2 regions of the Paenibacillus sp. FSL K6-4396 genome follow, and region 1 is predicted to be linked to the other one. Evidence: riboswitches for the same ligand, from Rfam matches in the RefSeq annotation. Region 1 holds a riboswitch; the other holds the start of a gene.

Region 1 (15,695 bases):
TGTTAAAAGGGATCGCAATGGCTTCGGGCAATGATGCCTCGGTAGCTATGGCTGAGAAGATCGCTGGCTCGGAAGAAGCCTTTGTACAGCTGATGAATGAGCGTGCGAAGGAACTTGGCATGAAAGATACTCATTTTGCCAACTGTAACGGTCTGCCGGTCGATAATCATTATTCGTCAGCCCACGACATTGCCGTCATGAGCCGTGAACTGCTGAAACATTCCGGAATTACGAAGTACACCGGTGCATATCAGGATTACCTTCGCAAAGATTCAGAAAAGCCATTCTGGCTGGTGAACACGAACAAGCTGGTTCGCTTTTATCAAGGGGCAGATGGTTTGAAAACAGGTTACACGTCCGAAGCGAAATTCTGCTTGTCCGCTACAGCGTCCAAGGACGGACTGCGTGTCGTTTCCGTGGTACTCGGTGAACCAAATACCAAAACACGGAACAGTGAGGTGTCTTCGATGTTTGACTATGCCTTTAGTCAATATACGATGAAGGCGCTCTACAAGGCAGGGGATCTGCTGGGTAGTCTGAAAATTGAAAAAGGTGAAGTTGCCGAGTTACCTCTGAATGCCACACAAAATTATAGTGTGCTGATGCGCAAAGGAGCCAAATCCAATGATATCCGGCATGAATTGCTGGTTGCCAAAGAATTGAAAGCTCCGATCAAGGCTGGGCAAAGCATAGGTAAACTGGTGGTGTATCAGGGCAATGACGTCATTAAGGAATTCGACATTCAGGCTCCACAGGACGTGAATAAAGCTGGCTGGTGGAAGCTGTTTAAGCGGACAACGTCTACCCTGTTTGATTAAAAGGCGAATTACGCGAGTTGTTCGCATCCTTCGAACATATTTTGTAGTTAAATAGGGGTTTTCTTCTAGTTTTGTCGGGGGGCAGGAAAAGCCTTTGGATACGTAGAAATCCTTGTTCAAGACAGGGAGGAGAGTGGGCAAACGTGAACTTGCATGTGGAAATGGAACACCATCGCGGGATTCTGATTGTACGATTATCCGGGGAGCTGGATCACCATACAGCTGACATGGTACGGATGCAGATGGATGAAGCCATCCAGCGGAGACAAAGCGAGCATCTCGTACTCAGCCTGAAAGATCTGCAATTTATGGACAGTTCGGGTCTGGGTGTCATTTTGGGAAGATACAAGCTCATTAAGAATAAAGGTGGCAAGATGGTGGTCTGTGACGTCAATTCGCCAGTGTACCGTTTGCTGGAAATGTCGGGTCTGTTCAAGATTATGCCGATATACGAAAATGAGGGAACTGCTCTCTCAGGTCTGGAGGTCGTCTCATGAATGAAGGAACAGGGACAAATTTCATGAATCTGCAATTCGCGGCCAAGTCAGAGAATGAGTCGTTTGCACGGGTAACCGTTGCTGCGTTTATCTCCCAGCTTGATCCAACGATGGACGAGCTCAGTGACCTGAAGACGGTCATTTCGGAAGCCGTGACCAACAGCATCATCCACGGATACAACAACAACTCCGAGGGTGTGGTGTCTATCCAGGCCGAGATTCGGGAAGACATGATCACAATTATTGTGGAAGACCGCGGTGAAGGAATTGAAGATCTTGAACTGGCCAAGCAGCCGTTATATACGTCCAAACCCGAACTTGAGCGGTCGGGCATGGGCTTCACCATTATGGAAAACTTTATGGATGAATTCGAAGTCAGCAGTGAGCCCGGCAGAGGCACCTCCATCAAGATGAAAAAAAGGATTGAATCCAAGAAAGCATTGTATAATTAGGGGTTGGTGTTCTTATGGATGCTGAAGTGAAACCATCTTCACAGACCTATTTGGACGATGCCGAGGTCAAACGGCTGATTGCGCTCAGTCAGTCGGGTGACCATGTCTCACGGGATACGCTGGTGAACTGCAACATCAGACTCGTCTGGTCCGTCGTACAGCGTTTTATGAACAGGGGATATGATCCGGAAGATCTGTTCCAGATTGGTTGTATCGGTCTGCTCAAGTCAGTGGACAAATTTGATCTCAGTTATGACGTGAAGTTCTCAACCTACGCGGTACCGATGATCATCGGAGAAATCCAGCGATTCCTTCGGGATGACGGTACCCTGAAGGTCAGTCGTTCACTGAAAGAGATGGCGAATAAAGTCCGCAAAAAAAGGGACGAACTGTCCAAACATCTGGATCGTTTACCGACGATTAAGGAAGTTGCCGCAGAGCTGGGGGTAACCCCCGAGGAAGTGGTATTTGCCCAGGAAGCGAACAAACCACCGACCTCCATCCATGAGACGGTATTTGAGAATGATGGTGATCCCATTACGTTAATGGATCAGATTGCCGACGAGTCTCAGGAACGTTGGTTTGACAAGCTGGCGCTGAACGAAGCCATCGGTGGTCTCAGTGAGCGGGAGCGGTTAATCGTTTATCTTCGGTATTACCGGGATCAGACCCAGTCCGAGGTTGCCAGCAGGCTGGGAATATCTCAGGTGCAGGTATCACGTCTGGAGAAAAAAATACTGCAATCCATCCGCGACCAGATCGCGCAGTGATTTCGTGGATTGCAACAACAATATTGGTGTATATACACCAATATACGACAACTAACAACCTTCTATCGCGCATTATGGCGAGGGAGGTTATTTGTTGTTAGAAAAACTTTATCCCTCCCTGCCTACTCCCCAACATATTTATTTCAAACTTTTGGAAACGGGAGGACGATGGGCAGCGGAGGGATGGAATCGGTCAAAAGGAGCGAAGCGTGAGGGCTCATCTAAGGATGCCAAGCAACGCAGGCGGCAGATTAAACCTGAAGAAGCGAAGCGTTCGCCTTTGTCTCCAAATTTCTAACACTGAGAAATCAATCAAAAGAATTTGGAGACAACAGCGATCAGAAGGTTGGTCTGCCGTCGGAGTGTCTGCGTGTATCCTCCCCCCCCCGAGCAACAGCGACCAATGACCGATCCATCCCGCAGCGCCACCACCCACCTCCTGATCTTTTTCCAACCCGTTTGTAATAAATTTGCACATTCTTCAAATACTAACCTAAATTACGCAGTAAAGGAGTGCTATGGATGTCCCAGACACCCACTCCAGTGGTCTACGTTCGTCTGCGCAGCCGTATTCGCATCCAGAGGGGCAGAGCAGTCCTGCTTGGAGATATTGCACATGTACTGACTTCTTCTGAAGACCAGGAGGGCAGGCTACTGGAGCTTGAACTGCTGCGCCCTGGACCGGAGGATGGCAATCTGATCCTCATTGATATATTGCAGATTATTCCCCAAATTCGGCACATCTTGCCGGAGGTAAGTGTGGAACTGATGGGATCAGGTCATACGTTGGTTGAAGTCATTGCGGGAAATGGTCAACCTTCCAAGTCCCTGTTCATTCTGGTTTGGCTGCTGCTGTTCTTTGGATCAGCCTTAACCATTATGAATTTTCATGCCGATGTGAACATGCAGGAAGTACAGATTCGAATTGTGGAGATGCTGACTGGGCATCGGGACGAACATCCCTATCTGTTTCAAGTGGCGTATTCCATTGGCATTGGATTCGGAATGGCAGTATTTTTTAATCATTTGTTCAAGAAAAAGTGGAATGAGGAACCTACCCCGCTGGAAGTAGAGATGTTCCTATACCAGCAAAATGTAGATAAATATGTGGTGATTGAAGAAAGCGAACGGATGCACGAGCAGGAACGCAGGGAGATGAATGCGGATGAGCGTTCTTAATGGGGCAATCAGCATTGTATTGGGTATTGCAGGGGGAATTGCCGTAGGAAGCGGCGTAATTGCGCTCATTCTGGTGCTTGATATGATTCCCAGGTTGGCTCAACTTACGCAATCGTATGACAAGACTCACTGGTACGAAGGGGCGCTAATAGGTGGTTCACTGGTCGGGACGGTGGCGGACTTCTGGCACTGGAAAATGCATGGGGTGCTGCTGCTCAGCCCGATTGTTGGTTTGTTCTGTGGCGTGTTCATCGGTCTGCTGGCCGCGGCCCTCACTGAGGTACTCAATGTACTGCCCGTACTAGCCAAACGATTGGGCATGAAACCTTATTTGTTTGGATTACTGCTCGCCATGATTTTGGGTAAAATGACAGGTTCCCTGTTTGATTTCTTTATATATCAACGGTAACTCGTGGCCATAGGAGGATGGAAGATGGATGAACGAACAGAGCACGCAGGCCAGGAAAATAGTGAAGGTATAACGGAAGAGATGTTACACAAGTCTGCTTATGAGATTCAGAAGGAAGAAGAGGAGAAAGCGTACAATAAGAAAAAACAAAATGAGATGTCCGACAGCATTGAGGAATCCGTACAATATTGGCAGGAAAACGATGATATCTCCCCACGTATGAGTGAAAATAAAAACACGCTCAAGCAAGTTCTCGGACTTGGGGAATCCTTTGACGTGGATATGAGAGAGATGGTGCTGGGTGGCAAACATGTGGGATTGCTTCTTTTAACGGGTTTCGCCAAAGATGAGATCCTACTGGAAGTATTAAAAAGGTTAACATACCTTACGCCTGATCAGGTATCCGAGCACGCACTAAAATCTTATTTCGACTCATACATTCCCCATATACAGGTGGAAAAAGTCGAGAAGATGAGTGCGGTCATCAACAAGGTCCTTACGGGTATGAGTGCATTGTTCGTTGAAGGGGATCGCTCGGTCCTGATTATGGATACCCGGAGTTACCCGGTACGTTCACCCGAAGAACCTTCATTGGAGAGGGTAGTCCGAGGTTCCAGAGACGGCTTTACCGAAACGCTCCTGACCAACGTAACATTAGTGCGTCGCAGAATACGCGACCCTGGACTAAAGTTTGAGATTATGCAGGTGGGGCGGAGAACACAAACGGACGTCTGCGTGGTGTACATTGATGATATTGTGGATAAAGTGCAGGTGGACTCAGTCCGTGAGAAAATTCAGCGGGTCGATATCGATGGTATTCCCGCCGCCGATAAACAACTGGAGGAAGCGATTATCAACAAAGGTTGGAATCCGTTCCCACTCGTCCGTTATTCGGAACGACCCGATGTTACAGCTGCTCATTTGCTGGAAGGACGAGTCGTCATTTTCGTAGATACATCCCCCAGTGTAATGATTCTGCCTACGACCTTCTTCGACCTGTGTGAACATGCGGAGGAGAACAGACAGACGGCACTGATGGGAACGTATCTACGTTGGGTGCGTTTTGCAGGGATTCTTATTTCACTGTTTCTGCTACCACTATGGCTTCTCATGGTTATTGAACCTTCGATTAAACCGATGGGACTCGACTTTATTGGTCCACAGGAAAATGTAAAGCTGCCGCTAATTCTACAGTTCCTCCTAATCGAACTTGGTGTCGATTTATTACGGATGGCAGCGGTTCATACGCCTACACCTCTCGCATCGGCCATGGGCCTGATCGCGGCAATTCTGGTCGGGGATATCGCCGTGAAAACAGGATATTTTGTAAATGAGGTTGTACTCTATATGGCGATCGCAGCCATTGGAATGTTTGCCACCCCGAGTTACGAGCTTGGACTTGCCAATAGGCTGGTCAGGTTGTTTCTGCTCATTGCAGTAGCGATATTCAAGGTTCCTGGATTGGTCGTGGGCAGTACACTGCTCATATTGGCACTCACCGTTCACCGATCGTACAATTCTTCGTATCTCTGGCCTTTTATACCGTTTAATGCAAAGGCCCTGGGCAACTTTCTATTCCGGCTACCCCTGCTGGAAAATAAAAAACGTCCATCATTTAACAAGACCCGTGATAACACCAAAATGTCCGATGATCCGGACGGTGAACTGCGAAAAAGTAAAAAACACAAATGATCTTCCGAAAAATCCATTCATCTCGCTGCCTAATTTGATATACTGGTGTAAAATCATTGGAATAGCAACTGTTCCAGTATACAAAAAAGTGAGGAATGCAGATTATGTATTTACATGGTACAAGTAAAATAAATGCGCAAGGGCATCTGGAGATTGGCGGAGTGGATGCAACAGATCTGAAAGAACAATTCGGAACTCCACTGTACGTTGTGGACGAGCAATTGGTTCGCGAGCGTTGCAGAGAGTACATGGAAGCATTCCGTGCTTCCGGATTGGGCTTCCAAGTGGCATACGCAAGTAAAGCATTCTGTGTAATGGCGATGTGTGCACTTGCAGCTGAAGAAGGACTTTCTCTGGATGTTGTATCTGATGGTGAACTGTTTACTGCACTGCAAGCAGGATTCCCGGCTGAGCGCATTCACTTCCACGGTAACAACAAAACGCTGGAAGAGATTAAAATGGCTCTTGATGCAGAGATTGGATGCTTTGTTGTTGATAACTTCAATGAATTGCATCTGTTGCAGGCTGTAGCAGCGGACAAAAATCGTAAAGTAAACATTTTGCTTCGTGTGACGCCTGGTGTTGAGGCCCATACGCATGAATATATTTCCACAGGTCAAACGGATTCCAAATTTGGATTCGATATCGGCAATGGTACAGCATTTGAAGCGATTGATTTGGCTTCCAAGCAGTCTAACCTGGTATTGCTCGGTGTGCATTCCCACATCGGTTCCCAGATCTTCGAAGTTGAAGGCTTCCAGATGGCTGTTCAACGTGTTGCTGAATTTGCAGCAAGTGTATATGAGCGTCTTAATGTTGCTTTCAAAGTGGTTAACCTTGGTGGTGGATTCGGAATCCGTTATATCGATGGAGATACGCCACTTGAAGTTGCACAATATGTGAAGGCTATTACAGATGCCGTTAAAAATCATTTTGCTCAAATCGGCTATGCCGTACCTGAGATCTGGGTTGAACCAGGCCGCAGCATCGTGGGTGAAGCGGGAACAACGCTGTATACCGTTGGAACAAGCAAAGACATTCCAGGCGTGCGTAAATACGTTGCCGTTGATGGTGGTATGACCGATAACCCGCGTCCTGCTTTGTATGAGTCCAAGTACGAAGCTGTGTTAGCCAACCGTGCGAATGAGGCTGCTCAGGAAACGGTATCTGTTGCGGGTAAATGCTGCGAGAGTGGCGATATGTTGATCTGGGATCTGGACCTGCCAAAAGTGGAAAGTGGCGACCTGCTCGCTGTAGCTTGCACAGGCGCGTATAACTACTCCATGGCGAGCAACTACAACCGGATTCGTCGTCCGGCCGTTGTATTTGTCAAAGACGGTCAAGGAGATGTCGTGGTACGCCGTGAGACGTATCAGGATATCATCCAGAATGACCTGGTACCAGCACGCATTGGAAAACAACCAGTTACTCGCTAATTCGTCAAAAGATAATGCGATTCTGCATTATTCAAGATAGCAATCTTAAAGTTGAAGCAGATGAAAAGGGAACTTCCTTTTTTGTCTGCTTTTTGCGTATTTGAGCTAAATCATGAAAAAAGTTGCCGTTTTTTTTGCGATCCAGACATTTTCGGTGTACACTAAGAAAAGTGCTGTAATGCTTGACCCAGGGTCATGCGTTCTGGCACCATTAACGATGGTCAATACGAAAGGAGTCATTTACATATGGCGAAACAAGCGAAAATTAAATTGGCAAACGGCGGAGAAGTTCTGATCGATCTGTTCGATCAAGAAGCTCCAAACACAGTAGCAAACTTTGAGAAACTGGCTAACTCCGGTTTCTACAATGGTCTTACATTCCACCGCGTGATCCCGGGCTTTGTAGCTCAAGGCGGATGCCCTAACGGTAGCGGTGCAGGTGGCCCAGGTTACACAATCAACTGTGAAATTAACCCGAACAAACATGAGCGCGGAACACTGGCTATGGCACATGCTGGCCGTAACACAGGTGGAAGCCAGTTCTACATCTGCTACCAACCGCAACCACATTTGGATGGACAACATACTGTATTTGGTAAAGTAACTAAAGGTATGGAGTTCGTGGACGCTTTAGAAGGTAAAGACAAAATGGAAACTGTTGAAGTTGTAGAAGCTTAATACCTTCACCTTAACTGGATCCAAACATGAAGTGCTTCTTTTATAGAAGCACTTTTTTTATTTTTTACATATTTGAAATCGTTGATTAGAAAGGATGAATAAAACCTTGGATATGGTTACTCAGCTATTTTTGTTAAAACAAATTTATAGTGAGCGCACGTTGTGGGATGAAGAACTTCAGGCATCGCGGCATTTCGTTCCGGATAGTCTATCCGTAAAGGATCGAGAAGCGCTTGAGGCAGCCGGGCGTGAACCGAATCGATTTGTACGTCCGCAACATGATGAAACGATTGCTGAGCTGAAAAAAGTTGCAAATCAATGGACGATCAATGATGCAGCGCAGGCTTTTGTATCCTCTTTGTGGTCCGCACCCATGATCTGGCGCTCGTTGCTTACGGGCAAGCTTATTGCGAGCAGTATGCCAAGCCATGAACATACGCCATATCCATCTTCGAACACTTGCAAGATTTGCGGATTAAGTGCAGATCAAGCAACCGACACGACGCTGCAATGGTATTGGCGGATGACCAATGGAACCCCATTGGATGGTGATCCTTTTGGATATGTGTTGGCACTTCGAGAGCTGACTGCCGCGCAGGAACTTCCAATAGCCAATGATTACGACCGCTGGACATTCCGTGCGGTGTTAACGGTGCTGCGCGAATTACCTCCCAAAACTCGTTACAGCAAGGCAGCAGTAGCACTCAAGAAGGAACGTCTTTTGCCTACACAGAAGGAATATGCGTACCGTGATTTGCTTGAGACGTTAGCTCTGATTGGCATATTGGATACGCTGGAACATCCTGGAATGATAACGGAATTCACTTCTTACATGCAACGTGACGCACGCCCCAATGTTCGGGTTGAAGTTCAGGCTCCTCTGGCGTGGTGGGACTCATCTGTCGGAATTAATGAGAACAACCTGAACAAGATATTTCATGATTTTGATCTAAATAATATATCTCTTGCGGATAAGCCTGATGAGAGTCCAGCTGTAAAGGACACGATCTTAGGGGCATTGGAGAAGAAGAGAAGTGTTCGTGGAAAAGTACCAAAGGCATCTCCTGATGCAGGTACCGGGGAGGTACAGTCTGGAGATGTGTATGCTGTTCGGGTCCGGGAAGGTGTATGGGTGACGGTGTATTGTCATGAAGTCAGAGACAAGCGTGTCATCGTTGAATATTTGGATGGAGTCTTTCCAGAGATGCCGGGAAAAACAGATTTGCATGGGACGTTTCGACCGAGAGCGAATGGACGCTGGAAATGCTCGGCTATTGCGATCGATTCCACAAGTTGGGTCAGAAGGGTGGCAAGAGAGTTCCCGCTTCCGACTTCGCCCCTGCAAGAACCTGACCGTATTCCCTTTCATAATGCCAAAGAATTAAAGCATATGGCGAGCTGGTGTTTTCCTGATATGTAGAATGATACGATTGATATGAAATGGGCCTCCAAGCCAAAACCGTGCCTCCTTGAGAGGAAGCGGTTTTTTGTTGTTTCTTAGCTTATTAAAAGTTAGTATGTGACAAAAAGGAACAAAAAACAATTGATTTTTTGGCATTAAAGTGCTAACATCCAAGTAATAACGAAAGCAATCCTTCAGGGCAGGGTGCGATTCCCTACCGGCGGTGATGCAGGAATTGTAAGGACACATGTCCAGCACTTCATGCAAAGTCCGTGACCTGTCTGCCCTTGGCAGATGGCTGATCTGGTGTAATTCCAGAACCGACAGTATAGTCTGGATGGGAGAAGGAGAGGTGCAGACCTAACAGGTTTGCATTCAGCAGGAGTATTGCTGCACAGTCACGATTTGTAATGTCTTGCACTGTGCAGGGAAGATCCGGTTACGCCGGACAGTTCCATACATATGCCGCACTATAAAAGCTCTTTACCTGTAATTGATGTTCATTAAGGTATGTGTCTATTTTCACTTGCCCGAAATGAGGTTTTGGGCAAAGTGTTGGCGTGCTGTATCCATTTCACTCCTGCTGGTGACATTTGTCTCTCATCATCCCCATCGAACTGATTGTTCGACGGGGATTTTTTAATAAACAAGACTTTAAACCGCGGGGTGAACGGATTTGGAAATGATCAATGATGAATTTTATATGGCACTGGCATTGGATATGGCGGAACGAGCACAGGGACAGACGGGGATCAATCCGGTCGTTGGATGTGTAGTTGTGAAAGAGGGTCGTATTGTAGGCCTGGGGAGCCATCTGAAACGTGGAACCGGGCATGCAGAGGTGCATGCACTTAACATGGCAGGCAGTGATGCAGAAGGAAGTACGGTATACGTTACACTTGAGCCTTGTAGTCATTATGGCAAGACGCCACCTTGTAGTGAACGCCTGATTCATGAAAAGGTGAAACGTGTTGTGGTATGTTGTGAAGATCCAAATCCGCAAGTATCCGGCAGGGGCATAAGCATGCTTCGTCAACAAGGCATTGAAGTTGAAGTTGGCGTACTGCGTGAGCGTGGAAGACGCATGAATGAAAAATTCATTAAATTTATTACAACAGGTCTACCTTTTGTGACACTGAAGACGGCTACTACTTTGGATGGCAAAATTGCTACTCGCAGCGGAGACAGCAAGTGGATCTCTAACGAGCCCGCTCGTGAGATTGTGCATGCCCTTCGTCATCGTCACCAGGGAATTATGGTTGGTGTCGACACAGTGATTGCCGATAATCCGGAACTTACTACCCGTTTGCAAGTCGAAGGCATTAGTCCAGTGCGCATTGTGGTGGATTCCAAGTTACGTCTTCCCGTAGGTGCCAAAATGGTTAAGGATGGTCTTGCTCCAACATGGGTGCTGACAACAGACGAAGCCAGTCCTGAAGCTGCTGAACGTTTGGAAGCCTACGGCGTCGAAATTATACGCTGTGGTCCTGGACCACGTGTGGATCTGTTAAACGGACTTAGCAAGTTGGGTGAGCGTGAGATTGGTTCGATTTTGCTTGAAGGTGGAGGCACCTTGAATGGAGCCATGCTGGAGGCACGGTTGGTCGATCGACTGCTCATGTTTATCGCTCCGAAGATTGTAGGCGGTTATGATACACCTGGTAGCTTCCGCTTCGAGGGTGTGGAACGTATGAATCAGGCGATTCAATTGAATCAGTTGGAGATCGAACAAGTTGGAGATAATATCAGCATTGGCGGTATTCCGGTGTGGCCTGAATAAATAAAACAGGGGAGGCGGCAGCATGTTTACCGGTTTGGTGGAAGAAGTCGGTCAGATCCGGCGTATTGGTCGGAAAGGCGAAGCGATGGTCCTGAATATCGGAGCTTCCGCCATCATGGACGATCTGAAGATTGGTGATAGTGTAGCAGTGAACGGCGTGTGCTTAACTGCGACAACACTCGAAGGTGGAGGTTTTACCGCCGATGTAATGCCTGAAACCTATCGTCATACCAATCTCAGTCAGCTGCAATCTGGCAGTAAAGTTAATCTGGAGCGGGCCATGCAATCCGGCGGTCGTTTTGGCGGACATATCGTTCAGGGCCATGTCGATGGTACTGGAGTGATTGGCAGTATAACACGTGATCAGAATGCGATTGTGTTTGAGATCAAGCCTGATGATCACCATTTGTTCAAATATCTGATCCCCAAAGGATCGGTTACACTGGATGGCATTAGCTTGACCGTTGTCCATACATCGGATACCGCATTCACGGTTTCCATTATCCCGCATACCATTGGTGAAACTGTACTAAATGTGAAAAAGACAGGGGATACCATTAATATCGAATGCGATATTTTGGGCAAATATGTGGATCATCTGCTCCAGTATGGGAGAGGGCATCGGGAGACGGGTACTGGCAAGCCGCGCAGTATCAGTGAAGATTTTCTCGCCAATCACGGATTTGCATAAATAGAGAACAGAAATTAACTGGAGGTGGACTAATGTCAGAACAATCCATTCTGGACACAATAGAAGAAGCCATATATGACCTCATGCGTGGCAAACCCGTCATTGTTGTGGATGATGAAGATCGGGAGAATGAAGGCGATTTTATCGCTTTGGCTGAAAAGGCGACACCTGAAGTCATTAATTTCATGATTACTGAAGGTAGAGGTCTGGTCTGTGTTCCGATTACACAACAACGTGCGGACGAACTTAACCTGAAACCGATGGTTCAACAAAATACGGATTTCCATGGAACAGCCTTCACCGTCTCTGTGGATCACAAAGATACGACAACAGGCATCTCGGCACATGAACGCTCTATTACCGTGAAAGGTCTGATTGATCCTGAGGCGAAAGCCGGGGACTTCCGTAAGCCTGGTCACATGTTCCCGCTCATTGCAAAAGACGGCGGTGTACTTCGTCGTGCCGGGCACACAGAAGCAGCAGTAGATTTGGCTATTATGTGTGGTTCATATCCCGCTGGCGTTATCTGTGAAGTAATTAAGGAAGATGGCACAATGGCCAGACTTCCGGATCTGCAGGAGATTGCCCGCAAACATGATCTGAAGCTGATCAGTATTCAGGACATGATTCGTTACCGTAATGAAAAAGAGCAGCTGGTTCAACGTGAAGTGGCTGTGCGTATGCCAACGGACTTTGGTGAGTTTCAAGCGGTGGCTTATACAAACGCTGTGGATAATAAGGAACATGTGGCTCTGGTTAAAGGTGAGATTGATGGTTCCAAACCCGTACTTGTACGTGTACACTCTGAATGTTTGACAGGTGATGTATTCCATTCGCATCGTTGTGACTGTGGTCCGCAGTTTGATGCGGCAATCAAACAGATTCATGAGGAAGGCAATGGTGTACTGCTTTATATGAGACAGGAAGGTCGGGGTATTGGCCTGATCAACAAACTCAAAGCCTATAAGCTGCAAGAGGAAGGTATGGATACTGTTGATGCAAACCTGAGTTTGGGTTTTGCTGCTGACTTGCGTGATTACGGAATTGGCGCTCAAATACTGAAAGACCTTGGGGTTCGTCAGATCAGATTGCTAACTAACAATCCTCGTAAAATTAAAGGTCTTGAAGGATATGGACTTGAAGTCGTAGAGCGTGTTGCGATCCAGATGGAAGAGAACGAGGACAATACGGTGTATCTTCATACGAAGCAAGCCAAGCTGGGACATATGCTCAAGTTTGATGATATCGAGCAGAACGAACAGTAAATATATTTTAGATGAACAACGTTCACCATGTAATTTATGGAAGAGATTACTTAGGGATTTCCGTTACTTACATTACATTATACCGTTAGGGAGATGACTTGAATGCCACAATTTTTCGAAGGACATTTAGTATCAGAAGGATCCAGATATGGAGTTGTCGTTGGACGTTTCAACGAATTCATTACCAGTAAATTGCTTAGCGCAGCTCTCGATGCATTCAAACGTCACGGCGTGCAGGATGATGAAGTGGATGTAGCCTGGGTTCCAGGTGCGTTCGAAATCCCTTTGATTGCGCAGAAAATGGCGGAGAGTGGCAAGTATGATGCGGTGATTACATTGGGAACTGTCATTCGTGGATCCACTACGCATTACGATTATGTATGCAACGAGATGGCTAAAGGGGTAGCGGCAATTAACCTGAAAACGGGCGTGCCTACGATCTTTGGACTGGTTACAACAGAAAATATTGAACAAGCGATTGAACGTGCCGGAACCAAGGCGGGTAACAAAGGTTGGGATGCAGCTACGGCGGCAATTGAGATGGCAAACTTGACGAAACAGCTAAAATAGTGCTTATTTAATAGTAGTGCCCTGCTTTGCGCAGACGAACACGGGAAACCGGATTCGGACGGCTTGGCAGGGTTTTGTATTTTTCTGGCGGGAGGATTCGTCTAGTGACGGTAGTTACATACAAACTGGAGACTTTTGAAGGGCCTTTGGATCTGCTGCTTCATCTGATTGATAAGGCTGAAATTCATATCCAGGATATTCCCATCAGCGATATTACCGATCAATACATGGCGTATCTGCATTCAATGCAGGAACTGGAACTGGATATTACGAGTGAATTTCTGGTCATGGCAGCAACATTGCTGTCGATCAAGAGCAAACTTTTACTGCCCAAACCACCGGTAATTGAGGACTTTGAGGATTATGATTTTATGGAAGAAGAAGATTATGATCCACGTGCAGAGTTGATTGCACGTCTGATAGAATATCGCAAGTACAAGGGAATTGCGCGTCATCTTCATGAACGGGAGTGGGAACGCAGCCTTATATTTTCCAAAGAGCCCGAGGATCTGCGCCCCTATATGCCCGTAGAAGCCCAATCGAACCCGGTTGAGGGTTTACACACCTCTGACCTGATTGCAGCCTTTCAGAAGGCGCTACGCAAGGCTGAGAAGCGCACAACTGTAACCCGAATCAAACGGGATGAGATTTCGGTTAAGGATCGGATACGGGATGTCATCGGCGCTTTGGAAAGTATGGGGCCGGGAGGCAGACTGTTATTCTCCAAATTGATGGATGAGCATATCTATCGCCATGAGATTGTTGTCACTTTTCTGGCGGTGCTGGAACTGATGAAGATGAAGCAGATTGTCTGTTATCAGGAACGGATGTTTGAGGATATCGTTATGGAGTGGAGAGGGGAAACAAAGAATCATGGATTTTCCGAAATTGAAATCGATTATTGAAGGCCTGCTGTTTTTGTCCGGAGAAGAAGGTCTGAGTATCAAACAAATCGCCGAGATCGTCGACCAGCGAGTGGAGCTTGTAACGGACGCGATTGAGGAGATGATTCATGAATTTTCACAGCAGGGCCGAGGTGTACAGATTCTCAAGATCGCTGGTGTAGTTCAGTTGGGCACCTTGCCTGACCACGCTGTATATTTCGAGAAACTGGCATACTCTCCCGCACGCACGTCCTTATCCCAGGCGGCTCTGGAGACGCTGGCCATTGTGGCGTATCGTCAGCCGATTACACGGGTAGAGATTGAGGAAATCCGCGGTGTAAAATCGGAGCGGGCCATCCATACGCTTGTGAATAAGGATCTGATCATTGAAGTGGGACGAGCCGAGGCCATCGGACGACCAATTCTGTATGGAACGACCAAGTCATTCCTGGATTATTTCGGACTGGCTTCAATTAAAGACCTCCCGGAACCAGGCTTGTTCGAAGATTCGGAAAACCTGGAAGAAGAGACACAACTGTTATTCAACAAACTGGATTTGCAACAACTGGAACCGGAAAGTGCTGATCCGGCGGATGACCTAAGTCATATCGACAACGAAGACGATAATACGGATTCTTCACTCTAATTTGCTAGCTCATACTAACCGACACCCATCAGTGGAGTCGGTTTTTTTGTGCATTGTTTTAGATAAATGGTGAATAGAACAGGTTACAAATAAATATGTAATGGGATTTTTAGGTGAGACGTGAATTTTTTCCTATTCAGAGTGCCATACTAGACGAGAAAAGAATTGAGGGCTTGGAGGTAAGGCCTGTGTGGATTTGGCTTGGAGGAATCGGTTTGTTGTTCGCATTGCTGATTGCCGCAGTCCTCATCTCAAATGTTCATGTACATTTTACATTCAGTAAACATAAAAGTGATGATTACGCCAATATTAATGTTCGTCTTCTCTATGGAATTGTGCGGATTAACTATGAGATCCCGAGTATTGTTTTTCGCAATATGAAGGAAGGTTTTCTGGTCAAGACCGAAAAATCCATGAATCATTCGAGAGGCGAGGCCCAGGGAAGTGAGCGGGTCAACAAACGCAAAGTCAAGAAGTGGGCTAAAGATGTGAAAATTATGCTTAGGGCAACAGACGCGCTCAAGCT
Region 2 (15,695 bases), 550 kb from region 1:
ATTCATCCGTATGGTCAGGGGAATACGGCATGCTCCAATCCATTACTGTCGTAACTCCTGCATTAAGCGCTTCCAAGGAACCAAGCAGGTTGGCAATATAACTATCTTCTGGACGGAGCTTGCTCCCCATCGCACCATAATAGAGATTCTGCAAATAAACGGGTAACGACCAGTTGGTTCCCGCTGTTTTGACAAGGGATTCCCACATATGCCGATGCGTGTCCACCAGCCCAGGCATAATAATCATCGATGAAGCATCAATGACCTCCGCACCCGGAATATCCAGGTCGGGCTGGATCGCCATGATCAGTGAATCCTGAATCAGAACGTCCGCCCTCTTATACTGTCCAATTCGAGCATCCATCGACAACACACAGCCATTTTTCAACAGATAACTTGTCCGCACAAGACACATCTCCCATCTAATTTGGTTTGAAAGACGATCACATCCTGCTTACGAATCCGTACTGCTTCTGACTATTTTTTCGCTAGTATATATACATTATATAGTTATTGTTAGTATTTATCAATTTTGGGATTTGTGTTTCGCCCGAAATCTTCTGACCTTCATCAGGTTGCCGCACATCTTATCATCACAGTACTTCTGTGTTCTGCTTCGGGTATCATCATAGAACATCCAGCGACAATCCGAATTATCACAGATCCGAATCCTGCCCCCTTCTCCCTCCACCAAAGTTATTGCAAAGTCAGCAGCTACCTCAGCCATAACCTGTTGCCAATGAGCTTCTACAGCTATTAGTTGGAGTTTCAGTCCCTGATCAATTGTAGTCAATGTTCTTTTTACATGCCCTGCTTCCATAACACCATTCAGCCACTGTTGCTCTTCATCCGTTAATGATGCTCCAGAAGATAAGCGAGCTCCAAGAGCCATCAATTCGTTCCTGAAGTTTCTCATCGACAACTCATCTTCTGGAGATGCAGGGACAGAAGCGTTAAGTTGCCATCGATCCAGAAAGTCTTGCTGCCAGCTCGCCTTCCCGAGTCTGTCCTCCGATCGATCTCCCCCACGCCAGTCGTGATAATCGCTGTTTACAAAATCGGTCCAAAGTCTGTCCATGTCTACCTCCGTTTAATGTAACTACCTTAAATCAATAAAGGTGGTTACACCCTGTCTTTGATGTGTTATATTAAGTGTAACCTCATTAATCAGTTTTAGCTAGTTACATCATACATCACAATAATTCTCAAGGAGGAAACGGCAATGACGAAAACAACAGCATTAGATGTGTTACTGATTCAAAAGGATAATACATGGGATCAATGCAATTGGATTGTACCTTTGTCGAAATCCTTGGAGGGTCTTACAGCAGAACAAGCAGCCTGGATTCCACCCTCAGGGGGATTAAGCATCTGGCAGTTGGTTAACCATATGTATTATTACAACCATCGCTTATTGTGTCGCATGCAAAGTAAGGAGCCTACCCTTCCTGCTGTAGACTCCAATGAATACACATTTGGGAATCCGGGAGATGCAACGGATGCAGCTGGTTGGAATACACTGCTACAGGGTACAACTCGATTAGCCCAGCAGTTGCGAGATCAATTGGCTGCACTCGAAGAGTCAGATCTTGAAGCCGCATATATGGACTCCGAAGAGAAATGGGCACACGAACTGGCTCGATGGGTACTCCATGATGCGTATCACGCAGGTCAGATCGTGCTTCTTCGCAGACAACAAGGAAGCTGGAAAATCGTTTTCTAAAAAAAATGCTTGAACTGCTAGCGCTTACAGGAATAAGATGAACTTATTAATGTTACAGCTTGTTTAACACACTATATAATTGAATAGGATCTTCGGGGTAGGGTGCAATTCCCAACCGGCGGTGATGTTCTTAGGAACCAGCCCGCGACTCGCTATTTGTTCTTAACGAAGGACATTTAGCGACTGACTTGGTGTGAATCCAAGGCCGACGGTACAGTCCGGATGAGAGAAGATCAACACATTGACATGCCGTTCACGGGAAGGCCTCTTTCCTGACGCATGTCCTTGGATGAGCCCCCGTTTATTTGGTATATACCAAAACGGGGGCTTCTGTCGATTTTGCCAACTGAAGATTCCGTGTTCTGACGAAGGAGTCCTGAATATGGAAAAGACATCAGCAGCATCACCTGTTTACCGCAAGGAACGAAGTAATACCGGATTCTGGCTTGTAGTTCTCGGCGCCGCCTTATGGGGGGTCGACCCACTCTTCCGCATTATTTTGCTAAATACGATGACATCCACGCAGATTGTACTGGTGGAACATATCATCGTCAGTCTTATTGCCATTCCCGTGCTATGGAAATTCCGGTCTGACCTGAAAAACCTGCGCGCTCGCCACTGGATTGCCGTGATTTTTATCTCATGGGGAGGTTCAGCACTTGCAACGGTGTTGTTCACCATGGCACTAACACATAACGATCCGAACACAGTTCTATTATTGCAAAAAATGCAACCACTCTTCGCTATCGTGCTGGCTAAACTGTTATTGAAAGAAACGTTGCCTCGTCGCTTCGGTGGATTGTTCTTCATCGCATTAGCAGGAACCTACCTGCTTACATTTGGCTTCACATTGCCATTAGGTAACTGGGACAACTGGATTCATGCTGGAAGCTTGTTATCCCTTGGGGCCGCTGCCTTATGGGGAGGTTCAACCGTTATGGGACGATTGATGCTGGGTCAGGCGCGTTACGAAACCGTCACCTCTCTTCGTTTTGTCGTTGCTCTCCCGCTCCTGATTTTTATGACGTGGAACGAAGGTGCGGCATGGACGTTTCCGTCCGGAACGGGTGAACAGACCGCTGTCATCCTCAACATTCTCGGTCAGGCATTGTTACCAGGTTTGCTCAGTCTTCTGTTGTATTACAAAGGTCTGTCGTCAACCAAAGCTTCTGTTGCAACACTCGCAGAACTTAGCTTCCCGATGGCGGGTGTGTTGGTGAACTGGATCGCTTTCCGTACGCTGATTACATGGGAGCAGTTGCTTGGTTTTATTTTAATCTGGGTGGCCCTCTTCGCCATTTCCAGACAGCAGGAAAGATCATCCACTGCGACTGATGCGGCACCGAAGCTGCGTACAGAGTAAGTGGATATATCCGAGGTTCTCATATAAACAAATAGTCAAATATAAAAATAAAACCATTGCACATCAAATTAGATGAGCAGTGGTTTTTTATTTCCATTTCTCGATGTTACTCAATCATTTTCTCAATTAGCAATATGAGCTATTAACCCTGTGCTTTATTTTATTTTGATATCGCAACTCCTTCCTCTTTTCCATTCGACCCATACCGAATATGCTAATCATCGCACTACGTCTCTTCTATGTTTTGTCTTTTGTCCAATCCGATGGTACGATGACATATGGAATAAACAGATGAATTATATTCAGAGAGGAACGATCATAATGTCTTCATTCTCATATACCTCCTACGACGCCGTAGGTTTGGCTGAACTGATCCGATCCCGGGAAGTATCCCCGGTTGAATTGCTGGAAGCGGCGTTTGCACGCCTTGAAGAAGTGAATCCGCAACTTAATGCAGTTATTCGTACATATGAAAATCGCGCACGGGAGGAAGCCAGTTTGGTTCGCCCTGGAGAACAACCTTTTGCCGGTGTGCCCCTACTCCTGAAAGATATCTCGCAATCCTTGGAAGGTGAATTTCTGACTTCAGGCTCCCGTCTGTTCAGCGAGCATCGGGCATTACGCAATTCCAATTTTGTCACTCGACTCCGTGATGCGGGTTTTATCATCATAGGACATACGAATACGCCCGAATTTGGCTTGAAAAATATTACGGAGCCCCGCCTCCATGGTCCAAGTCGCAATCCCTGGAATATCAATCACTCTCCCGGTGGATCAAGCGGTGGAGCCGCTGCCGCTGTAGCTTCGGGTATTGTTCCTCTGGCCGGAGCCAGTGACGGAGGCGGTTCGATTCGTATCCCGGCTTCCTTTAGCGGATTGTTTGGATTGAAGCCAACTCGCGGGCGCACTCCTGTAGGACCGGGAGTTGGTCGTCAATGGCAAGGCGCATCGATTGATTTTGCCCTCTCTCGCTCGGTTCGGGACAGTGCTGCATTGCTTGATACCTTACAAGTCATACAGCCTGAAGCTGCATTTCATGCGCCACTCTTTCCAGGCAGTTACTTGGCAGATATGAGCTATCCACATCAACGCAAACTGAAAATTGCATACACAACCGATTCGCCCGTAGGTACACCCGTCAGCGTAGAAGCCAAAGAGTCTGTACTCAAGCTCGTTCGCTGGTTGGAAGATCAAGGTCATCATGTTGAAGAAAAACTCAGTCCAGTCAATGGAGTTAGGTTGATGGAAAATTATTACATGATGAACAGTGGTGAGATGGCCGCGATGATCTCTTCCATGGAACGATCCATGGGTCGGGCTCTGACCTCCGATGATATGGAGATTGAATCCTGGGTTCTGGCTGAAGCTGGAAAAAAGGTGTCCGCCGCGGAATTTGTACATAACTTAGCTGAATGGGATGTAGCTGCAGCTCAGATGTCCACCTTGTTTGAGCGTTATGACTTCTATGTCACACCCGTTAATGCTTTTTCTGCGCCTAAGATTGGAGAATTAACACCTCAAGACGAACAGATCCGTAATCTGATGCGAATTAGTGAGTTGGACAAGACCCAGCAGCAGCAACTCATTTATGAAATGTTTGAGCCCAGTCTTACGTATACACCTTTCACCCAGCTTGCAAATCTGACCGGCCAGCCTGCGATAAGTGTACCTCTTCATATGACACCAGAAGGTTTGCCAATGGGTGTACAGGTTATGGCAACCAAAGGCCGTGAAGACTGGTTGCTGCATCTCGCTGGTCAGTTGGAAACATCCGAACTTTGGATTGGGATGAAAGGTAATCCTCTGTTCCCAGCATAAACGCAATATTTTACACGTTTCTGATGAGTAATCTTTCATCCACTCTATTCTTATTTTTCATATTCGCATGCCTACATTACTTGCTATAGTGCATGAAAGCAATGTCGTCTCCGCATACTGAAGTAAAAAGACATCGGAGGAGACAGTGATGAATTCAACGGAATCTCATAAACAATCTATTCACATTCCTGCCAAGACAGGCTACGCTCTTAGAGTGAAAAAAGGCTCACTGATCCGTATAACTGATTTGGAAGGGCAGCAAGTGGTTGACTTTGTCGCTTATGATGCACAGAATATTAATAATCGGCTTGATCCCGGGGTAACCCTCGATGTCCTGCGCAATTACAGAATTAAACCGGGGCAATGCCTGTATTCCAACCGTTATAAACCTCTCATTTCCATTGTCAGTGAAACTGTAGGCATTCATGATTTTTTCAATTCGGCCTGTCGTCCGGAAATGTATGAGGTCTTATATGATAAAAAGGACCATCCCAGTTGTTATAATAATCTGAATACTGCTCTTGAACCTTTCGGTATCTCTCCCCCGGATCAACATTATCCTTTCAATCTGTTTATGAATTCCGTAGTAGATGGTGAAGGCAAAATTGATGTTATCGCTCCCGAATCATGTGCAGGGGATTATGTTGAAATGGAAGCTTTGATGGATCTGATCATCGGTTTATCGGCTTGTCCGTGCGAGGAAAGTTCTTGCAATGGCTATCATTGTACACCTGTTCAACTCGATGTGGAGTCGCCTGCTGGTTAAAGTGCTATATCCTCACAGTTTGTTCTAATTCACTCCTTGCGGGAATACGATGACTTGTACCCATTTTATGTGACTACTGGTACAATTCGTCGAACCCGTTAAGGAGTGAACGTATTTATGTCTGTACTGTTCAGTTATATTATTCTGGGAATATCATTGTCCGCTCCAATCGGTCCGATTAATGCTGCTCAACTGGACCGTGGAGCTCGACATGGATTCATGCATGCCTGGATTCTAGGACTCGGAGCTATGTTTGCAGACTTGGTGTATATGCTGCTGATTTATTTTGGAGTTGCCCATTTTCTGGACACGCCGTTTATGCGCTCTTTTCTCTGGTCATTTGGCAGTTTTATTCTGATTTACACGGGAGTGGAAACGCTCTCGAAGCTGAAACAGGGGATTCAAGGTACATCTACTGCGGAGGCGACTGTTCGAAAATCGTTTATTTCTGGCTTTTTGATGGCTCTGTCCAATCCACTGAATATTTTGTTTTGGCTTGGGATCTATGGCTCCATTCTCGCGACAACTGTAAAGCATACGGACACCGCTCATTTACTGCTTTACAGTTCAGGCATATTTATTGGCATTCTGGTGTGGGATGTCATTATGGCTGGAATGGCCAGTCGATTCCACAAACATAGCAGTGAAAATGTATTGCGCTGGATCTCCATCATTTCGGGAATCTGCCTGATCGGATTTGGTTTGTATTTCGGTTACGAAGCTGTGCGTTCCATATTTTTCTGACAATAAAATCAGGCTGGACAGTCACCCAACTTCCCCCACATTAATACTGTAACGGTATCATGTGGAATGGAGTTGGGAATCAATGGCGGAGCTGTATAGTGCCGACGAAATAAATAGTTTATATGAGCGTCTACCATCTTGGCAGCAGGACGCTTATTCGCAATTTGCAGATATGATCGCCGATGAAAATAATACGTATCCATGTGTACCTGGACGAATGGGATTTCTGTCCGGACATTTGAGGTATGGCTTTACGTGTGACCCCCGATCTGAACAAGCTGCCGAAGATATGGCGGATCTGCTTAGACAATATGGTCCTGTATCCAGAGACACCGGTCATTACGCTTCCATGGTTGTGATCTGTGATACGCCAACTGATCTGAAAGATCATACAACGGTAGAGCAATATCAGACGTTATTCTGGCAAATGCTTAATCGGGTAAGTTCACACGATACCGAGCCGTGGCCAGAACATATTTCAACCGATCCTCATGATTCATCATGGGAATTTTGCTTTGGCGGAGAGCCTTACTTTTGTTTCTGTGCAACTCCTGCACATGAACTCCGAGCCAGCCGGCATTTTCCTTATCTCATGTTTGCTTTTCAACCACGGTGGGTATTCGAATCCATTAATGACAATACCCCTCTTGGCCGTAAAATGAAAACCTTGATTCGCAAACGTCTCGCTGCGTATGATGCTGTACCTGCTCACCCTTCGCTGATGTGGTATGGTCAGCAAGATAATCTGGAATGGAAACAGTATTTCTTGCCTGATGATGAGCAGACACCCTCCAAATGTCCATTCATGCGGATGAAGCAAGCCCTAGGCAAGTTGACGAAATAATCTTAAAGCACTCATTAATCCGTTGTGCGACATCCACGAAAGTTGCTGAAAGGTACTTATGGTTTGGATGGTGCTGACTGCGGTGGTTTCGAGCCACGAACCTTATGAACAACATACGTGATGATCCCAAGAAATACGACAAGTCCCACACTTGCCAGCAGACCCGTTCTGCTGGCTTTTTCCATCGCTGTTCCGGCCACAGCGGCCACAATTAATACCATGGCAATCCACACTTTGATGCGATTCCACTTCACAGGCTTCATTTTTTTAATGTACGTGATGCAGATGAGCAGCCATGTATACATTAATACCAGACTACCTGCTGTCGTCACATATTCAAACAAACTCTTGGGCATCCATAATGCCATCAAGGTAGACAGGACTAATCCAGCCGCTGTACAGCACAATGCCTGAAGTGGCATGTCCTTTTTTCCCCAGGTCTTCGTGAACAGCTTTGGTGCATCTCCATCTTCTGCGAGTTTCACCAACATGGACGTAATGGCATATAACGAAGCCACCATCGTCGAGAATCCGGCTATAATCAGAATTCCGTTGAGAATGTGGACCACAACGGTTAATCCAATGGTTGACATGGCTTTGACAAGCGGGCTTTCATCTGGAGTTAACTGAGTTGAAGGCACAAGCAACAGGATCAACGCAATTGAAATCACATAGAGTGTACTCACCGATAATAACATTACTCGACCTGATTTCACTGCATCTTTTGGTTCTTTCAGGTTAGCTGCCATCAACCCCATAACCTCGATCCCGGCAAAAGCAAAGAATGCATAGATGAAACCGGTCCATACGCCTTTACCCCCATGCGGGAACCACTCATTCTTCAATTGCTCTGGTGTCACTTTTACCGGTAGCCAACCTAGACAAGCCGCTCCTGCTATAGCTATAAATGCAACCGTTGCAGCAAGTTTGATTACAGCAAGAATATTCTCCGTTTTGGTTAATCCCTTTGCTCCCAGTGCAGCAATGAAGAGACCTATAGCGGCATAGATCGCAACAAATGTCCAAAGCGGAAACTTGGGAAACCAGAATTGAGAGAACAGCCCAAGTGCCGTTAATGAGCTGCCCATGATGAGCATTTCAGAGAACCAGTACATCCATCCACTACCAAAACCAGCCCAAGGTCCGAATGCTTCGCCTGCATACGTTCGAAAAGCGCCTTCCTTTGGATCTTCTGCGGTCATCTGTGCCAGCGCACCAAATACAAAGTAAGTACCTGCTGCCGCCAGCACCAACAATATAAGTACGGATATCCCAGCCCAATGAATCGCCAGACTGGTCCCTAGAAAAAATCCCGTTCCCAGTGTGCAACCCGCGCCAAACAGGGATAAGCTGACCCAACTTAGTTTTTCGTCGTCGTTTTTACGGTGTTGCTGACTTTTCATGAAGCTCCTCCTTCTACCTTATCCCCTTACGATTTACAGGTCATGGAGGTTTTATGTCTGTATTGCCAAAAAAGAATTATTATTAGTTTACATAATATATAATATGTTTCATTTATTCTGATGATGCTTTTAAGCTGTATGCTTTTTAAGATCAGAATAAAGATATATTTTCAATTCTATTTAAATCCGCAAAAAAAGTGGTTGACTTCAATCGCTTAGAATGGTTTTCCTTTTAAACTTAGTGGTGCGTCAATGTGGCTATGTGAGAGATGGTAACTAAGGTGAGAAAATGATCTTTCTATTGTGAATTTTTCATATGTTGAAATTTTATAAAATAAGTCGTTATTTCTTTTAAATTGAACGTAGACTGTTTCTTTTTCGTATTTTCTCAATAGCTTCGTCGTTTTTTATAAATTTAGTCGTTTATAAGAAGGGCTACCTCCTGGGATTTTTCCTTTTTATCCTTTTTCACCAGTTTTCGGAATAGGCTGACGTATAGGCATAATCCCCTAAAATTTTTCGCAGCCTCTGTTCCGAATACTGTTGTGAATTTTTCATATATTGAAAATATTTTATGTTGGTCATAAAAAAAGCCGCCATAAAGGCGACTTCGCTAATATTTCCAATTTAAGTCCGGCCAGTCCAATCTGTTCCGGCGATTTCTTTCCATCGTGTTCTAATCTCATCATATATTTCCTGTGGTAATGTGCCTTTAGCCACAAGGTCGGCATTTTGCTGCCAGCGATTGGGCTTGGCTGTTCCTACAATAGCCGTATCTACGCCTTCGGTACTTAGCGTAAAACGCAGTGCTGTTTCTACCGCTGTCTGGGCATCTTCACTCAAAAAACCATAGTTAAGTTCGCTTAAGCGCTTCCAATATATAAATGGATAAGCCTCTTCCGAGAGTGTATCATACGTCCAGGCCGCATTGGCAATAGGTCTTTTGGCGATTACTCCCATGTTTCTTTTTCTTGCCTCAGGCAACGTAAGATCAATTGCTTCCTGATCTGCGATATTTAATGAAGTCTCCAGGCTGTCAAATACTCCGGTCTGAATCGCATATAGCGCATCTGTTGTATCCCCACTATATCCGATAAATCTAGTTTTTCCCGTTTCCTTGGCACGTTGCAGTACTTCGATTACTGCTCCTTGTCGGAGTACTTCTTCAGAGCAGCTATGCAAATGGATAACATCCACATAGTCCGTTTTCAGCCGTTTCAGACTGCGTTCAATCGTTTGCTCCAGTACTTTGGCATCCCAATCCAGACCTTCAATCCCGGCAGCATGTCCACATTTGGTGAACAAATAGTAGTCATCACGCCGATGTGACAGCACCTCACCGATTAATTCCTCGCTGTCACCGTAACATTCAGCCGTGTCTATCACGTTTAATCCAGCATCCAGGGCACTATTCAGCAATGTCGCTACATCCGTTTTGGATACATTTTTGCCTATTTCCGCTCCGCCAAATCCAAGTGTACTTACGTTCATGCCAGTATTACCGTACTTGCGCGTTTCCATGGTTATCTTCCTCCAAGTTCAGTGAATTGGGTACAGATAAATAGAAATACAGATTAACTTCAACTTCCCTTATGTTATTACCCATGAGTTGGTTATGCCACCCACTTTTCCAGACTGCACCCAACTTAATTTATTTAGAAACCATAAATGGACATTCCACCGTCAACCAACAACGTTTGACCCGTTATATATCCCGCTGCATCTGATGCCAGGAATACAACCGGCCCTACCACTTCTTCCAGTTCTCCCACTCGCTGTAGCGGTGTACGACTTACAATTTCCTGCAAATACTGGGGATCATCCAGCAGCTTTTCTGTCAAAGGTGTTCGGAAATACCATGGCCCTACTGAATTGACACGGATTCCATACTTTCCCCATTCCAGTGCGAGCACTTTGGTCATATGAATTAACGCAGCTTTGGTCGCACCATATACAACCCCTGTCCGCAAAGCCGTATGCCCACCTACCGAAGAGATGTTAATGATCTTCCCAGTCCCACGTTCTTTCATATGCTGACCCGCTAATTGCGAAGCAAAAAAAGCCGATTTTAAGTTTGTCTGCATGATGGTCTCCCACTGCTCGTCCGTAACTTCAAGTGCTGGTGTCCGTATGTTCATACCTGCGTTATTCACCAGAATGTCCAGACTACCCATCTCCGAGATCGCCTCTTGAAACGTCTCTTCCAGTTGTTCTTTTGATGTCACATCCGCAGTCAGAGCTAGCGCTTTACGCCCCGTCTGTTCATAGATGTAGGCAGCTGTCTCCTCAATTTCTTTCATTGTTCGGGATACAAGTACAACGTCACTGCCTGACTGGGCAAGTCCTATCGCAACTGCTTTTCCGATCCCTCTCCCAGCGCCTGTCACCAGTGCTGTCTGTCCATCGAGATGGAATGTGGGTACGTTCATGTGACTCACTCCTTCATCAGATTCTTTATTTCAGCATTCAAGCAGAATGCTTCTATATGTAGGTAAACCCCGATGGGAATCAGGTTACAAAATACTGGCTTGGATTACCCAGTTCCGGATGGAACTTCTCTCGAAAGCGGCCTCCGGTATAATCCCCTATAATTTTTCGCCAGAACGCCTGCGCAATGACATTGTTACGAACCTGGGTTACTTTCCATCTTCCTGGAAAACGTCTAAACAGCTCATAGGCTGCCCGAGTACCCAATCCACTGCGCCGATATTTTTGCATCACAAAAAACTCAGTCAAATAGTAGTCATTATCCTTACTACCAGGCTCCAATTTCTCCACCAGAGCAAACCCTGCAGGTGCCCCGTCACTTGTAATCAAAAAAGGAAACTTGCGGTCTTCTTCTGCCCAGAATGCCTCCAGACCCGGATATTCCGGAAAAATGCCGTTACTGTCCACATCAATATTCAGATATTTGGTAAAATCATATAGATAAAATTGCATTAAATGCCGAATCACCTGACTGCGTTCCCGGGGAACCAGTTCTATTTTCATATTCATCCGGTTCACCTCCTCTGCTTTACGTATACTAATTACTTTAAAGGTTTACGCGCCGAAGGGCAAGGAAGCATCCCCTACTTACTGCCTGCTTTAGTGAACAAGCTGTGAGCATGTAAATTATGGTACACTAGAGCATAGAATACGATTAAATTGAATATTCATTTTATATGTTTTTCACATGGAGGTGTCGAACTTGACCAACGTGCAAAAAGAGATTGATCGACGCAAGCTGGATGACAAACTACCTTCCATGCCTTGGTTCGTTCAGCAATTCATGGACTACAAGCTGCCTGACCTGTCCCCCTCTACCCTGCTCGAATATCTGAGAGATTACGAAGCTTTCTTCGGATGGTTGCGAGCAGAAGGGCTGTCCGAGGCAAGCTCTAATAAAGAAGTAACGTTGACTGAACTGGAAGTCCTTCGCATGGATTCGGTTACCGCCTATCGGTTATTTCTCACAACCAAACGGGAAGGAACCAATTCCAGAATTACCGTCTCTCGCAAACTCTCTTCCCTTCGATCCCTTTTCCATTACCTGAGCCAGATTGCGGAAGATGAAGACTTTTATCCTTTACTGAAGCGGAACATTATGGCCAAAATCGAGATCAAGCGTACCCATAAACCCAAGGATACCGCTGCCAAACTCAAAGGTAAAATTCTGGAGGAAGAGGAACTGCTGGAATTTATCGGCTATATCCTTGAAGGTTACGCTGTAGATATGGAAAAGAACAAACAGGCACTGTATTCCCATGAGCTCAACAAAGAACGAGACGCCTGCATTGCCAGCCTGATCCTCAATTCAGGTTTACGGGTGTCGGAGGTCGTGAACCTGAACGTCGATGATCTCGATCTGAACAACAAACTCCTGTATGTTTATCGCAAAGGTAACAATGATGAGACGTACAAAACACCCGTTTATTTCAGGGAACAGGCCAAGGATGAACTCGCGACTTATATGAACCTGCGGCAATCACGTTACCGTACGCCCAAGCGGGAGAAAGGTCTGTTCATTGCTTTGCGTAACGGAGATTCAGAAGGAAGTCGAATGACCAAAAGAGCGATCCAGGCCATGATTATGAAATACGCCAAGCGCTTTGGCAAACCATACTTGACTGTGCACAAATTACGCCATTCATTCGCAACGGACTATTATTTGCAAAATGATATTTACAAAACGAAGGAGCAGCTCGGACACGCTTCTACGGAAACGACCGAGATCTATGCTCACCTTACCGACAAAACGATGTCCGAAGCCATCGAACGCCGTACTGACGACGGGATGTAACATCCCAAACATAATAAAAGCAGCAAACCGCATCAAGGATTCTGATCCGAGAAAGGTCTGCTGCTTTTTTTATTTTTTTGCATCATTCAAGGAGAAAAGCACATGTAGAAACAATTTAGTTTACATAATAAATCTTACGTTATACCCAAAGGCGATTAATCACGCTCTCTGTACATTCAATCATATCCAGCGATTATAATTTCCCACTTCTTGACGTTTCTACGATTCGACTTCACCATTCTGCCTACACTCGCTCTCAACCATCGCTAACAACGCTTTGGCTATATCCTCCGTTTCATGAACCGAGTAACATGTTATATTTCTGCTAAAAGTGCTCCGCTCTATAAACTGCTCTGAAGGTAGCCATGAGATCATCCCCAGTACCCCTTCAAGTTGATCAACCAAGGTCAGATCTTTCTCTTCTCGAACCATCACGAATTTGGGATAAGATGTATCCTTGAATCCTTCAATGACAATCCAATCATAACCGGACAGATAGCTCAGCATATCCTCCAGCTTGGTTGCCTGTCGCTCCATAATCGCAGTACGTTTCTCGGACATGACAACCACCGCCGAGGCCCCCGACTCCCCAAATTGATACGAATCCGTTCCATCTTGATCCATCTCAAAATGATCATGTCCATCATGCTTAATCGCTGCTACTTTAAGTCCCATGGAAGAAAAGTGCCTGATCAGCGCGGCTGTCAGGGTTGTCTTGCCCGTGTTTTTGTATCCAACAATCTGTATGATATGTGGCTTTGTATCACTCATAGTAGTCATCTACCACTACCTCACATGACCTGAGGGCAGTTTAAGAATACGTACCTGCTCACCCGCAGGAATACCTTTTTTCTCAGGTGGGACAACTATCAGACAATCACTATCCTTAATGGTGATCATCACACTGGATTCATCTACACGGGCTGCGGCTGGTATCGCGTACACCATGCCGTTGCGGATCTCTGTGCGTCCACGTACGAACCGTGTAAAATTGTTTACTTTGGTGTACCCATCTTCCAAGATGGCAGTCCATTCTTCCAGATAAGGATGAGCATCGGCTTGCATGGAACGAATGGTAGGATGAACAAATAGACCAAAACCCACAAAACAAGCACCCGGATTACCCGAAAGCGCAAAAAGCAATTTGTCTTTATACACAGCAGCTGTGGTCACACTCCCTGGTCGCATTGTCACTTTGTTAAATAACATCTCCACATGTTCTTCCAGCACAAGTTCGCCCATAATATCATAATCCCCGACGGATACACCGCCTGTAGTCACCACGATATCATTATCTTGAATGGCTTCTTCCAGTTTGGCCCTTGCCGTATTCACATCGTCTGCAATAGAACCGTACATCACCGGCTCTCCTCCCGCTTCAACGACCAGAGAACGCAGCATGTAGCTGTTGCTGTTTCGAATCCGGCCCGGTTGCAGGGGTTCATCTACATCAAGCAATTCCGTGCCAGTTGCGAATATCGCCACCTTTGGACGTTGAAATACGGGAACCTCTGCTATGCCAAAAGTAGCTAACACGGACTGCTCTCCTGCCCTGATGATCGTTCCTGCTTCGAGCAGTTGCTGTCCCTCTTGGACTTCCAGTCCGATTGGGGTGATGTTAGCACCCGATAATATGTGCCGTTTCAATGCAATCCACTGTGCTCCGTCCTCTACCTTGCTCTCGGTCATCTCCATCATAACTACCGCATCCGCACCTTCCGGAACCTGTGCACCGGTCATGATGCGAGCCGTCGTACCTGAAACAATGGTGTGGTCCGAGGTGTAGCCGCAAGGAATTTCATCAATTACTCGAAACCAAACTTGATGATTACTCGATGCATCTATGGTATCTGTACTTATAATCGCGAATCCATCCATACCCGATCTCCGGAAAAATGGATAAGGATGGGGTGCCTGAATCGTCTCTGCAAGTGTGCGGCCATGAGCAGATTCAAGGTGAACTTTCTCTATGGAGCCTACAGTAACTCTTGCAGCTATTTTGGCTTGGGCATCCGGTACCTGTACAGCTGTTCGATTGAATTTGGCAGTTGTCATATCATGTGAATGTGAGTTCATTTTCAAAAGTATTCTTACCTCCTAGAGACATATCATCTTTTAAAAAAGTGTAGCCCGAATGCTCTAAGATAACAAGTACATTACTTATTGAATCCTGTGACAAATCATATTTCTTACAGGTGTAACATTCCTTGACCTATATTCAACATGAAAGGCATTTTGTCTGCCCATAATATAATTAACTAAGGGAGGCGATGATCATAAGTAATCGATGTGAATTATGCGGAAGAGAACCTGTAAACACGACCATTCATCATCTGACACCGAAAGAAATGGGAGGAACATTTCTGCCAACAGCCAACCTGTGTATCCCCTGTCACAAACAGATTCATTCGCTATACACGAATCGCGACATTGTAACCCTTGGTCTCACGGACCTGCAATCCCTGAGACAGGATGAACGAATGATTCCATTTATCCGCTGGATTCGCAAACAGCCTGCTACAACGATTCCCCGTGTACGCAAATCCAATCATGTTCGCAAATCGTAAACCAAAAAGAACAGCTCCAAGGTCATGTGCCGGCGAGGTGAATCCGCCTTCCCTTTTCACTGTTCTTAAATGAATTATGCGATTGGCAGCCATCCTTATGATTAGATGTTTATTATCTTCGCCTCTTAATTCGGCCGCCGCCCACTCTGGTTTTTGGTTTTTTGTAGGATTTCTTAGGTGAATCA

Evidence for each region. Region 1 has a riboswitch for FMN ahead of ribD (bifunctional diaminohydroxyphosphoribosylaminopyrimidine deaminase/5-amino-6-(5-phosphoribosylamino)uracil reductase RibD). Riboswitches for the same ligand answer to the same signal wherever they lie in the genome.
Region 2: it holds a riboswitch for FMN, as region 1 does, so the genes downstream of both, MHB85_RS17395 (DMT family transporter) here and ribD (bifunctional diaminohydroxyphosphoribosylaminopyrimidine deaminase/5-amino-6-(5-phosphoribosylamino)uracil reductase RibD) in region 1, are expected to answer to the same signal.

What each region holds. Positions count from the first base shown of each region.
Region 1 is NZ_JBBOCR010000001.1:4,577,019-4,592,713, reverse strand. Features, by position in the region: gene MHB85_RS20060 (D-alanyl-D-alanine carboxypeptidase family protein) at 1-818, shown strand, start outside; gene spoIIAA (anti-sigma F factor antagonist) at 962-1,315, shown strand; gene spoIIAB (anti-sigma F factor) at 1,312-1,767, shown strand; gene sigF (RNA polymerase sporulation sigma factor SigF) at 1,782-2,537, shown strand; gene MHB85_RS20040 (hypothetical protein) at 2,632-2,835, shown strand; gene MHB85_RS20035 (stage V sporulation protein AA) at 3,060-3,716, shown strand; gene MHB85_RS20030 (stage V sporulation protein AB) at 3,697-4,125, shown strand; gene MHB85_RS20025 (spore germination protein) at 4,150-5,817, shown strand; gene lysA (diaminopimelate decarboxylase) at 5,922-7,253, shown strand; gene MHB85_RS20015 (peptidylprolyl isomerase) at 7,500-7,931, shown strand; gene MHB85_RS20010 (hypothetical protein) at 8,044-9,351, shown strand; FMN riboswitch at 9,520-9,686, shown strand; gene ribD (bifunctional diaminohydroxyphosphoribosylaminopyrimidine deaminase/5-amino-6-(5-phosphoribosylamino)uracil reductase RibD) at 10,010-11,113, shown strand; gene ribE (riboflavin synthase) at 11,136-11,804, shown strand; gene MHB85_RS19995 (bifunctional 3,4-dihydroxy-2-butanone-4-phosphate synthase/GTP cyclohydrolase II) at 11,837-13,069, shown strand; gene ribH (6,7-dimethyl-8-ribityllumazine synthase) at 13,172-13,639, shown strand; gene MHB85_RS19985 (segregation and condensation protein A) at 13,744-14,544, shown strand; gene scpB (SMC-Scp complex subunit ScpB) at 14,513-15,169, shown strand; gene MHB85_RS19975 (DUF2953 domain-containing protein) at 15,358-15,695, shown strand, end outside.
Region 2 is NZ_JBBOCR010000001.1:4,025,771-4,041,465, forward strand. Features, by position in the region: gene MHB85_RS17380 (amidohydrolase family protein) at 1-406, opposite strand, end outside; gene MHB85_RS17385 (CGNR zinc finger domain-containing protein) at 527-1,078, opposite strand; gene MHB85_RS17390 (DinB family protein) at 1,223-1,723, shown strand; FMN riboswitch at 1,808-1,961, shown strand; gene MHB85_RS17395 (DMT family transporter) at 2,106-3,086, shown strand; gene MHB85_RS17400 (amidase) at 3,408-4,904, shown strand; gene MHB85_RS17405 (DUF1989 domain-containing protein) at 5,053-5,670, shown strand; gene MHB85_RS17410 (LysE family translocator) at 5,788-6,414, shown strand; gene MHB85_RS17415 (YqcI/YcgG family protein) at 6,497-7,258, shown strand; gene MHB85_RS17420 (amino acid permease) at 7,315-8,661, opposite strand; gene MHB85_RS17425 (aldo/keto reductase) at 9,289-10,182, opposite strand; gene MHB85_RS17430 (SDR family NAD(P)-dependent oxidoreductase) at 10,317-11,090, opposite strand; gene MHB85_RS17435 (GNAT family N-acetyltransferase) at 11,170-11,658, opposite strand; gene xerS (tyrosine recombinase XerS) at 11,837-12,943, shown strand; gene mobB (molybdopterin-guanine dinucleotide biosynthesis protein B) at 13,163-13,723, opposite strand; gene MHB85_RS17450 (molybdopterin molybdotransferase MoeA) at 13,730-15,019, opposite strand; gene MHB85_RS17455 (HNH endonuclease) at 15,214-15,510, shown strand; gene MHB85_RS17460 (DUF4247 domain-containing protein) at 15,623-15,695, opposite strand, start outside.